One region of the Massilia sp. NP310 genome, then DNA from elsewhere that is predicted to be linked to it. Evidence: predicted binding sites of a transcription regulator. Region 1 holds the regulator's gene; the other holds the start of a gene.

Region 1 (4,209 bases):
GATGCCTGAGCGGATGCGCATGCTCCGGCCACACCGGGTCGAAGAAGCGCGCCACCATGTCGGGCGTCACCTGATCGAGCGAAGGCGGATTCCATCGCGGCGCATTGTCCTTGTCGATCACCAGCGCACGCACGCCTTCCAGCACTTCGCCATGCGCGAAATTGTGGCGCACTAGCGAACGTTCCATGCGCAGGCAATCGGCCACGGACAGCTGCGCGCCGCGCGCCAGCAGTTCGTGGGTCACGCACATCATCAGGGGCGAGCGCTGGCGCATCGCCGCCAGGGCGCGCTGCGCGAACAGCGTCTCGTCGCCTTCGAGCGAAGCCATGATCGCGGCGACCGAGGCGGCGCCGAAATGCGCATCGATCAGCTGGCGCTGGGCCTGCAGTTCGCCGTTGCCCGCCTGCGGCGCGAACGGCGCCGCGAAAGCGCGGATCGCCGCCGGCAGGTCAGCGCCGGGTGTGGACGCAATCAAGGCATGCAGGGCCGGCAGCTCGGCGCCCGGCACGAAGACATCGGCCAGGCCGATATGGAGCGCGTCGGCGGCGCCGATCGTCAGCCCGGTCAGGCCCAGGTAGTTGCCGAGCTGTCCCGGCGCATGCGACAGGAAGTGGCTGCCGCCGACGTCCGGAAACAGGCCGATGTTCACCTCGGGCATGGCCATCTTCGTGCGCTCGGTCACGATGCGCAGGCCGCAGTCCGGGCCGCCCTGGGCGATGCCCATGCCGCCGCCCATCACGACGCCATCCATGATGGCGATGTAGGGCTTCGGGTAGAAATGGATCAGGTGGTTCAGCGCGTATTCTTCGGTGAAGAAATCCTCGAGCAGCGCGCTGCCGCCCATCGGCGTCGCATGGCCGACCTCATGGAAGAAGCGGATGTCGCCGCCCGCGCACAAGGCCTTCTCGCTGCTGCTGGTCAGTACGACCGCGTCGACCTGCCCGTCATGGCGCCAGGCGCGCAGCACAGTGGTGAGCGCGCGCACCATCTCGAGCGACAGCGAATTGAGCGCCTTCGGGCGGTCCAGGGTGATGATGCCGGTGCGGTTGGCGACGCGGGTCAGGACGTGGTCGGTCATGGCGTAATCCGTAATGGAGAGACATGCATTTTACCGAACACACGATACGCGTCATATCGGGGAGCTGGATGCAAAAAGGGCGTCCCCTCAGACGCCCTTAGCTAGTGTGAGCCCTGCGCCTGATCAGGCGACAGCAGCGTCTTCGCCGCCGTTTTCCGGCAGGCGTTTGATCGAGGTACGGCTATGGTCCTTCAGCATTTGCTTGTGTTTCAGGATCTGTCTGTCCAGCTTATCCATCAGCGTGTCGATCGCGGCGTACAGGTCTTGCGCGACGCTTGCCACGTGCAGGGTCTTGCCCGACACCTGGACGTTGATCTCTGCTTTCTGCCTTTTTTCTTTTTCAGTGAGGTTGTCGACGGCCAGGAAGACGTGGGTGTCGATCACCTGGTCGAAATGGCGAATGATGCGCTCGAGCTTATTCTGAACGTATTCACGGATGGCGGGGGTTACTTCGAGATGATGGCCACTGATTGTGAGGTTCATACACACTCCTTTGAAAAGGTTGCACCGTGTGGACCACACCAACGCGACAAGGCACGACGGGTGTGGACGGCGCAGTTACAAGGACTTGCGGAGGCTTACAGGGGGTATCTTGAGGGCTTCACGGTATTTTGCAACCGTCCGGCGCGCGATGACCATGCCTTGTTCCCCGAGCATCTCCGCGATCTTGCTGTCGGACAATGGGTTCCTAGGGTCTTCTGCTCCTGTCAATTGTGCGATGAGCGCACGGATTGCCGTCGAGGATGCTTCGCCTCCCGCCTCGGTGGCAACGTGGCTGCCGAAGAAATACTTCAACTCAAACATGCCGTGCGGGGTCAGCATGTATTTCTGCGTTGTGACACGAGAAATTGTGCTCTCGTGTAGGCCTAGTGTATCAGCTATCTCACGTAAAACAAGGGGCCGCATGGCAACCGCGCCATGGGAGAAAAAGTTGCGCTGGCGCTCGACGATCGCCTCCGCCACGCGCAGGATGGTGTCGAATCGCTGGCGCATATTCTTGATGAGCCACTTCGCTTCCTGCAACTGCGCGCCCATCTGCGCTTCGCTCTTGCCCTGCTTGAGGAGGCTCGCGTACAGGCTGTTCACGCGCAGGCGCGGCATCACGTCCGGGTTCAGGGTGACCGCCCAGCCGCTCTTGGAACGGCGCACGATCACGTCCGGCACCACGTAGTCCGACACGTTCGAAGCGAACGCCGCGCCCGGATGCGGATTGCATTGGCGCACCACGGCCTGCACCTCGCGCAAGTCTTCGTCGTCGCAGTCGAGCGCTTTTTTCAGCTTGCTGTACTCGCGCTGGGCGAACCAGCTCAGGTAACCCTCGACGATGGTCAGCGCCATGCGCCGCGTCACCAGCGGCACGCCCGGCATGCGCCGGATCTGCAGCGCCAGGCACTCGGCCGCGCTGCGCGCGCCGACGCCCACCGGATCCATGCTCTGCACCAGCGCCAGCGCGCAGCGTAATTCGTCGATCTCGATCTCGAGTTCTTGGGGCAGCCTGGCGTGAATCTCGTCGAGCGGCTCTTCCAGGTAGCCGTTGTCGTCCAGCGCATCGATCACCAGCTCGGCCAGCGCACGGTCGCGCGCCGACAGGATGGCTTCGCGCACCTGTTCCATCAGGTGTTCGCGCAGCGTGATGGCGCAGGCTTCCAGTTGCGGGCGGCCGTCCTCGTCCTCGCCGCCGCCGGACGATGGCGCGCCGCTGTCGCTCCAGTCGGCATCGACGCGATCGTTGTCGGCGCCGCCCTCGAAACCCTCGCCCTCCTGCGCAGGCGCACCCTCACCCTCGGCCTGCTGGCCGGGCGCCGGCGGCGCTTCGCCGTTGGCGGGCGCATTGTTGATGGCGCCATCGGCCAGCAGGCGCACCGATCGGTCGAGCGGATCGTCGAGCCGCTCGAGCAAGGGGTTATCGCCCAGTATCTGCTCGATCTCCTGGTGCAGCTCGAGCGTCGACAGTTACAGCAACCGGATCGACTGCTGCAGTTGCGGCGTAAGCGCGAGGTGCTGCGAAGTGCGAAGTTGCAGGGACTGTTTCATCTAGGCGTCGCTCACATGCGGAAGTGTTCACCCAGGTACACGCGGCGCACCGACTCGTCGGCGATGATGTCGTCAGGACGGCCGGAGGCAAGCACCGCGCCCTGGTTGATGATGTAGGCGCGGTCGCAGATGCCGAGCGTCTCGCGCACGTTGTGGTCGGTGATCAAAACACCGATCCGGCGCTCCTTCAGGAAGCGCACGATGCGCTGGATCTCGATCACGGCGATCGGGTCGACGCCGGCGAACGGTTCGTCGAGCAGCACGAAGCGCGGATTGGTCGCCAGCGCGCGCGCGATTTCCACGCGGCGACGCTCGCCGCCCGACAGCGACAGCGCCGGATTCTCGCGCAGCTTCTCGATCTGCAGGTCGGCCAGCAGGGTGTCGAGGCGCTCGTTGATCTGGTCTTTCGACAGCGGCTTGCCGTTGTCCTTCTGCAGCTCGAGCACGGCGCGGATGTTCTCTTCCACCGTCAGCTTGCGGAACACCGAAGCCTCTTGCGGCAGGTAGGACAGGCCCAATACGGCGCGGCGGTGGATCGGCAGGCTGGTGATGTCGGTGCCGTTGATGTCGATCGAGCCGGCGTCCGACGGCACCAGGCCGACGATCATGTAGAACGACGTGGTCTTGCCGGCTCCGTTCGGGCCCAGCAAGCCGACCACTTCGCCGCATTCCACCTGCAGCGACACGTCGCGCACCACCAGGCGCTTGCCATAGCTTTTCTGCAGGCCCTTGACGACCAGGGTGCTGCGATCGCCCAGCTCCATCGGAATCGCCGTCATTGGGCGCCTCCGGCGGGTGCGCGCTTGGGCGCCAGGATCAGGGTGCCGCGGCCGCCGCCGGCGACGCTCTTGCCGCTTTCGTCGTTGCGCACCGTGGCCACTTCCTTGCGGTTGTCGTAGGAAATGAAGGGGCCGGTGATCTGGTTGGTCATGCGCGCGCCTTCGAGTTCGCGCACGACGGCGTTGGAATACAGGCGCACCAGTTCCGACCGCTCGTCGTACTCGATGCGCTCGGCCTGGCCGTCGACCCACAGGTCGGGACCGCCGTCACGCTTCTGGCGGAAAGTGGCGACCTTGCCGCCGGCAGCGGTGAGGGTC
Region 2 (4,209 bases), 180 kb from region 1:
GGGGATGTGCCAGAAGGTGATGATGGTGGCCTTCGGCAGCACCGCGCGCACCATCCGCGGCAGCAGCGCGAAGTGGTAATCCTGCACCAGCACCACCGGGTTGTCGGAACGCGCCTCCGCGATCACGGCGTCGGCGAAGCGCTGGTTGACCCTGACGTATTCGGCCCAGTCGGACGAGCGGAACACCGGCCGCACGTGGGCGATATGGCACAGCGGCCACAGGCCCTCGTTGGCGAAGCCGTAGTAATAACCCTGCTCTTCTTCCTTCGACAGCCAGACCCGGCGCAAGGTATAGCTCGGGTTCTCGGGCGGCACGCGCACATGGTCGTTGGCGTCGACCGTGGCGCGGTCGGCCGAGCCGGCGCCGTGCGCGATCCAGGTGCCGGAGCAGGCGCGCATCACCGCTTCGACCGCCGTCACCAGGCCGCTGGCCGGACGTTGCACCTTGACGCCATTGGATGTGTTGACGTGGATGTAGGGCTCGCGATTCGATACCACCAGGATCTCGTCGCCCGCCAGGTCCTGGTTCAGCAAGGTCTTGAGCGTGTCGGCGCCCCAGGTCTGGGATTCGACGCCGCTGCCCTGCAGGTCGCGGTTGTATTCGTTGAGCAGTGCCCGCAGTTCGCTGGCCAGCGGCGCGATTTCCGGCGGCATGTCCTTCGATGCGCGCGGCGACAGCTCGCCGCGCAGCATCTCGCGCACGCCGTTGAGCCAGCCGTGCCAGCTCAGGTGCGCGATCAGCACGGTGATCAGGGAGATGGCGCCCGCCAGCACGACGAACAGGCCGACGATGTATTTTTTGGTGTCTTCGCTGCGCCGCTCGATGAAGCTCATGTCCTGCACCAGGATCAGGCGGCCGGCGGAAACGCCGTCCTGGGTCAGCTCACGGCTCGAGACATGGACCGGCCCGCGCGGCAGGCGCACGACCGGATTGGCGTCCTCGCCCTCCGCGGCATTGGCGCCCTGGCGGCAGCCGAGGGACTCCGGGTAGGTATCGGTCTTGTAGCGGAGGGTTCCGTCGGGATCGCAGAAGGCGAGCGCATACAGGCGCTCGTCCTGGATCGCACGGCTGAACGCGTCGTTGATGCGCGCGGAATCATTGTCCTCAAGGTAGTTGAGCAGCGGCTGTTGCAGCGTGCTCGATACCAGCTGGGAACGCGTATCGAGATCCCGTACGAACCAGCGTACGGTGAGATTTTCCATCCATGGAATCGCGAAATAACCGAACAGCGCCAGCACCAGGGCCAGCGGGACGATGAAGCGCATGGATAGTTGTACCGATCTGAACCGCATGAAGCTCCTTCAAGATGGGACGACGTCGCCGACCATTTGAGTATAGCCATTTGCAAATTATCACGTCGCAACGTTGCGCACTGCAACATACGGCAGACCGGTAGACGGGGGCGCTCATGGCGCCCCTGCGGTTCAGCCCGGCACCCGCTGCAGCACGAACTCGGCGCGCGGTTTGGCGTGACGCTCCAAGCGATAGGTCAGGGTCTTGCCATCTTCACTGAGGGTGACGGTCCAGACGTTCGTTTCCGCGCCGGGGACGAGGTCGGCGGTGTACTTGTCGGCCAGGAAAGCCTGGGAACGCGCGGTGCCGCCTTCTTTCGCCATGCCGCCGTACATGGTGACCTTGTCCGGCGTGCCGTCCGCATGGCGGTGATCGTGGCGCAATTCCAGCCCTGCCTGCGGGCGGGTGAAGATCCAGGTGCGCGACCGGTCTTCGCCGACCTGCACCGGCATGCGGATCTCCGTTGGGCTGCAATGGACCTGGGTCGAGATCTTCTTGCCGGCGAATTCATTGTTCGGGTCGACCGCATACGATTGCGCACCTTCGAAGCGCTGGTCGCACATGCCCTGCAGCGTCGCCATGAACTGATCGCGCGAGTCGCTCGGGGCCGGGGTGGCGGCGCAGCCGGCGATCAGGGTGGCGGCGGCAATGACGGGAAGGATGGCTTTCATTGGATTCCGGTTATTATTGAACGAATAGCAAGAGTAACACGGCAGGGCTTGCAAAAATCCTGCTTGCTTCCTCGCTTATATTCCTTGCACACTGACATCTCCCACATGCAAGATAGGATCACGATGCCCGTTTCCCTTACCGTGCGCCGCACCGGCGCCCTGCTTTTCGCCTTCTGCGCAATGAGTCTTTCCCCGCTGGCCTGCGCCACCACCATCCTCTTCGTCGGCAACAGTTTTACCTACGGCGCCGGCGCGCCGGCGGTCAATGGCTTCCGCCCGCACACGGTGAGCGACCTGAACGGCACGAAGATCGGCGGCGTGCCGGCGCTGTTCAAGGCGATGACGGAGCAGGCGGGACTGGACTACGAGGTGAGCCTGGAAACGGAAGGCGGTGCCGGCCTCGATTTCCACTACAAGCACCGCCACGGCCTCATCGTGAAACCGTGGGATATCGTGCTGCTGCAAGGGTATAGCACGCTGGACCAGGACGCGCCCGGCGACCCCGCCAAGCTGATCCATTACAGCGGCCTGCTGGCCCAGGCATTCCACCAGCAAAATCCGCAGGTCGACGTCCGCCTGACCGCGACCTGGTCGCGCGCCGACCAGACCTGGCTGCCGAGCGGCGTCTGGTACGGCAAGCCGATCCGGCAGATGGCGCTGGACGTGCGCCGCGGCCATGACGCGGCCCATGCCGCTTCGCGCTTCATCAGCGGCGTGATTCCGGTCGGCGAAGCATGGAACCGCGCGATCGCCAGCGGCGTGGCCGCCGCCAATCCCTATCACGGCATACCCGCCGGCCAGGTCAACCTATGGGGAGACGACGCCTATCATGGCAGCGCCCATGGCTATTATCTGGAAGCGCTGACCATCTTCGGCAGCATCACTGGACGCGATCCGCGCTCGCTCGGCGCCGGCGATGCGATCGCGCGCGAGATCGGCATCGACGCGCGCACCGCCGCCGCCCTGCAAGACATCGCGGCGGAACAGCTGGCTTCCGAGAAAGTCCTGGAACCGGCACTGCCCTGACGTTTGCCACGGCCCATACACCGGATACACAAAAGAGAACGCCACCTGGACGGTGGCGTTTTCTTTTGTGCGACCAACATGCGTCAGCCGAAAATGAAGTACAGGATAACGAGCACGACAGCAGGAATACCCAGCAGCCAACCGATGAAATACTTACCCATGATGAACTCCTTCCAATGCTTGTTGACGATGGATTCATGATGCCGCGCACGAACAGTACGGTCGGTTAGCTACAGCACGCCCGAAGGAAATTGATTTCGCGCCTGTTTCGATGGCGCAAGTCACGCACGCCAGAGAAGGCGGTGCGCCGAGCATTTTCACGTAGGGCTATACTGAATCATCACTTGTCGCCATGCAGAAGTCCTGGCTCAACATTATCGGGACGATGTAGCGGGCGATTGCCATCACACCATTTTTACAGGGGGTAATATGCCAACAACCTGGACGATCGCAGCCAATGCCGGCCGTGCACGCATCTTTTCCGACGCCGATAACGCGGCATCCTTGCAAGAGGTCGAAGACCTGGTCAATCCGGCCGCGCAACAGCGCGAGCTGGACATCGTCACCGACAAGATGAGCCCGCGTTCCGCGCAGAACAGCGGCCACAATATCGGCGGCGGACAAGGCGGCGGATTCCAGCATGCCGCGCCTGCCGGCGCGCAAGGCAACGATTACCAGCCGGCCGTCACGCCGACCGAGCACGAGACGCAGAAATTCGCCAAGGATGTGTCGAACTACCTGCAGCAGGCACACCAGGCCGGCCGCTTCGAACAGCTGGTGGTATCGGCGTCGCCCGAATTCCTGGGCGTGCTTCGCTCGACCATCGACCCGCAGCTCAAATCGCTGATCAAGCGCGAAGTCAACAAGGACTACACGCGTTCGAACGGCCAGGAATTGCGCGCGCAGCTCGACGCGCACCAGGACAAGTCGGCGTAAGCAGTCGCCGCGCCGGACGTAAGGCCCGCCCCGGTGGCGGGCCTTTTGCATGGCGCCTCAGACCTGGACCATGCCGCCGTCGACGAACAACTCGATGCCGTTGATGTAGCTGGCGGCGTTCGAGGCCAGGAAGGTCACGGCCTTGCCGATTTCTTCCGGCTCGCCCAGGCGCCCCATCGGCACTTGCGCGGCCAGGTGGTCGAACAGGCCCTGGCGGCCGGCGTCGTCGACCAGCCCGCCCAGGCCCGGGGTGCGGATCGGACCGGGACTGATGACGTTCAC

What was found. The regulator sigma-54, encoded in region 1, starts transcription at its own class of promoters, with help from an activator protein. The targets are predictions, from matches to a motif close to TGGCANGNAANCTGCTTT.
Region 2: KY496_RS21660 (PEP-CTERM sorting domain-containing protein) is a predicted target of sigma-54. The motif match lies at 2,014-2,031, and genes of this name have one in related genera.

The regions. Positions count from the first base shown of each region.
Region 1 covers NZ_CP080379.1:4,733,365-4,737,573, reverse strand. The annotation lists gene KY496_RS20855 (enoyl-CoA hydratase/isomerase family protein) at 1-1,078, opposite strand, end outside; gene hpf (ribosome hibernation-promoting factor, HPF/YfiA family) at 1,202-1,561, opposite strand; gene KY496_RS20845 (RNA polymerase factor sigma-54) at 1,637-2,977, opposite strand; gene KY496_RS27475 (hypothetical protein) at 3,032-3,112, opposite strand; gene lptB (LPS export ABC transporter ATP-binding protein) at 3,124-3,876, opposite strand; gene lptA (lipopolysaccharide transport periplasmic protein LptA) at 3,888-4,209, opposite strand, start outside.
Region 2 covers NZ_CP080379.1:4,912,747-4,916,955, reverse strand. The annotation lists gene KY496_RS21670 (trehalose-6-phosphate synthase) at 1-1,293, opposite strand, end outside; gene KY496_RS21665 (hypothetical protein) at 1,426-1,965, opposite strand; gene KY496_RS21660 (PEP-CTERM sorting domain-containing protein) at 2,089-2,991, shown strand; gene KY496_RS21655 (host attachment protein) at 3,421-3,927, shown strand; gene KY496_RS21650 (SDR family NAD(P)-dependent oxidoreductase) at 3,985-4,209, opposite strand, start outside.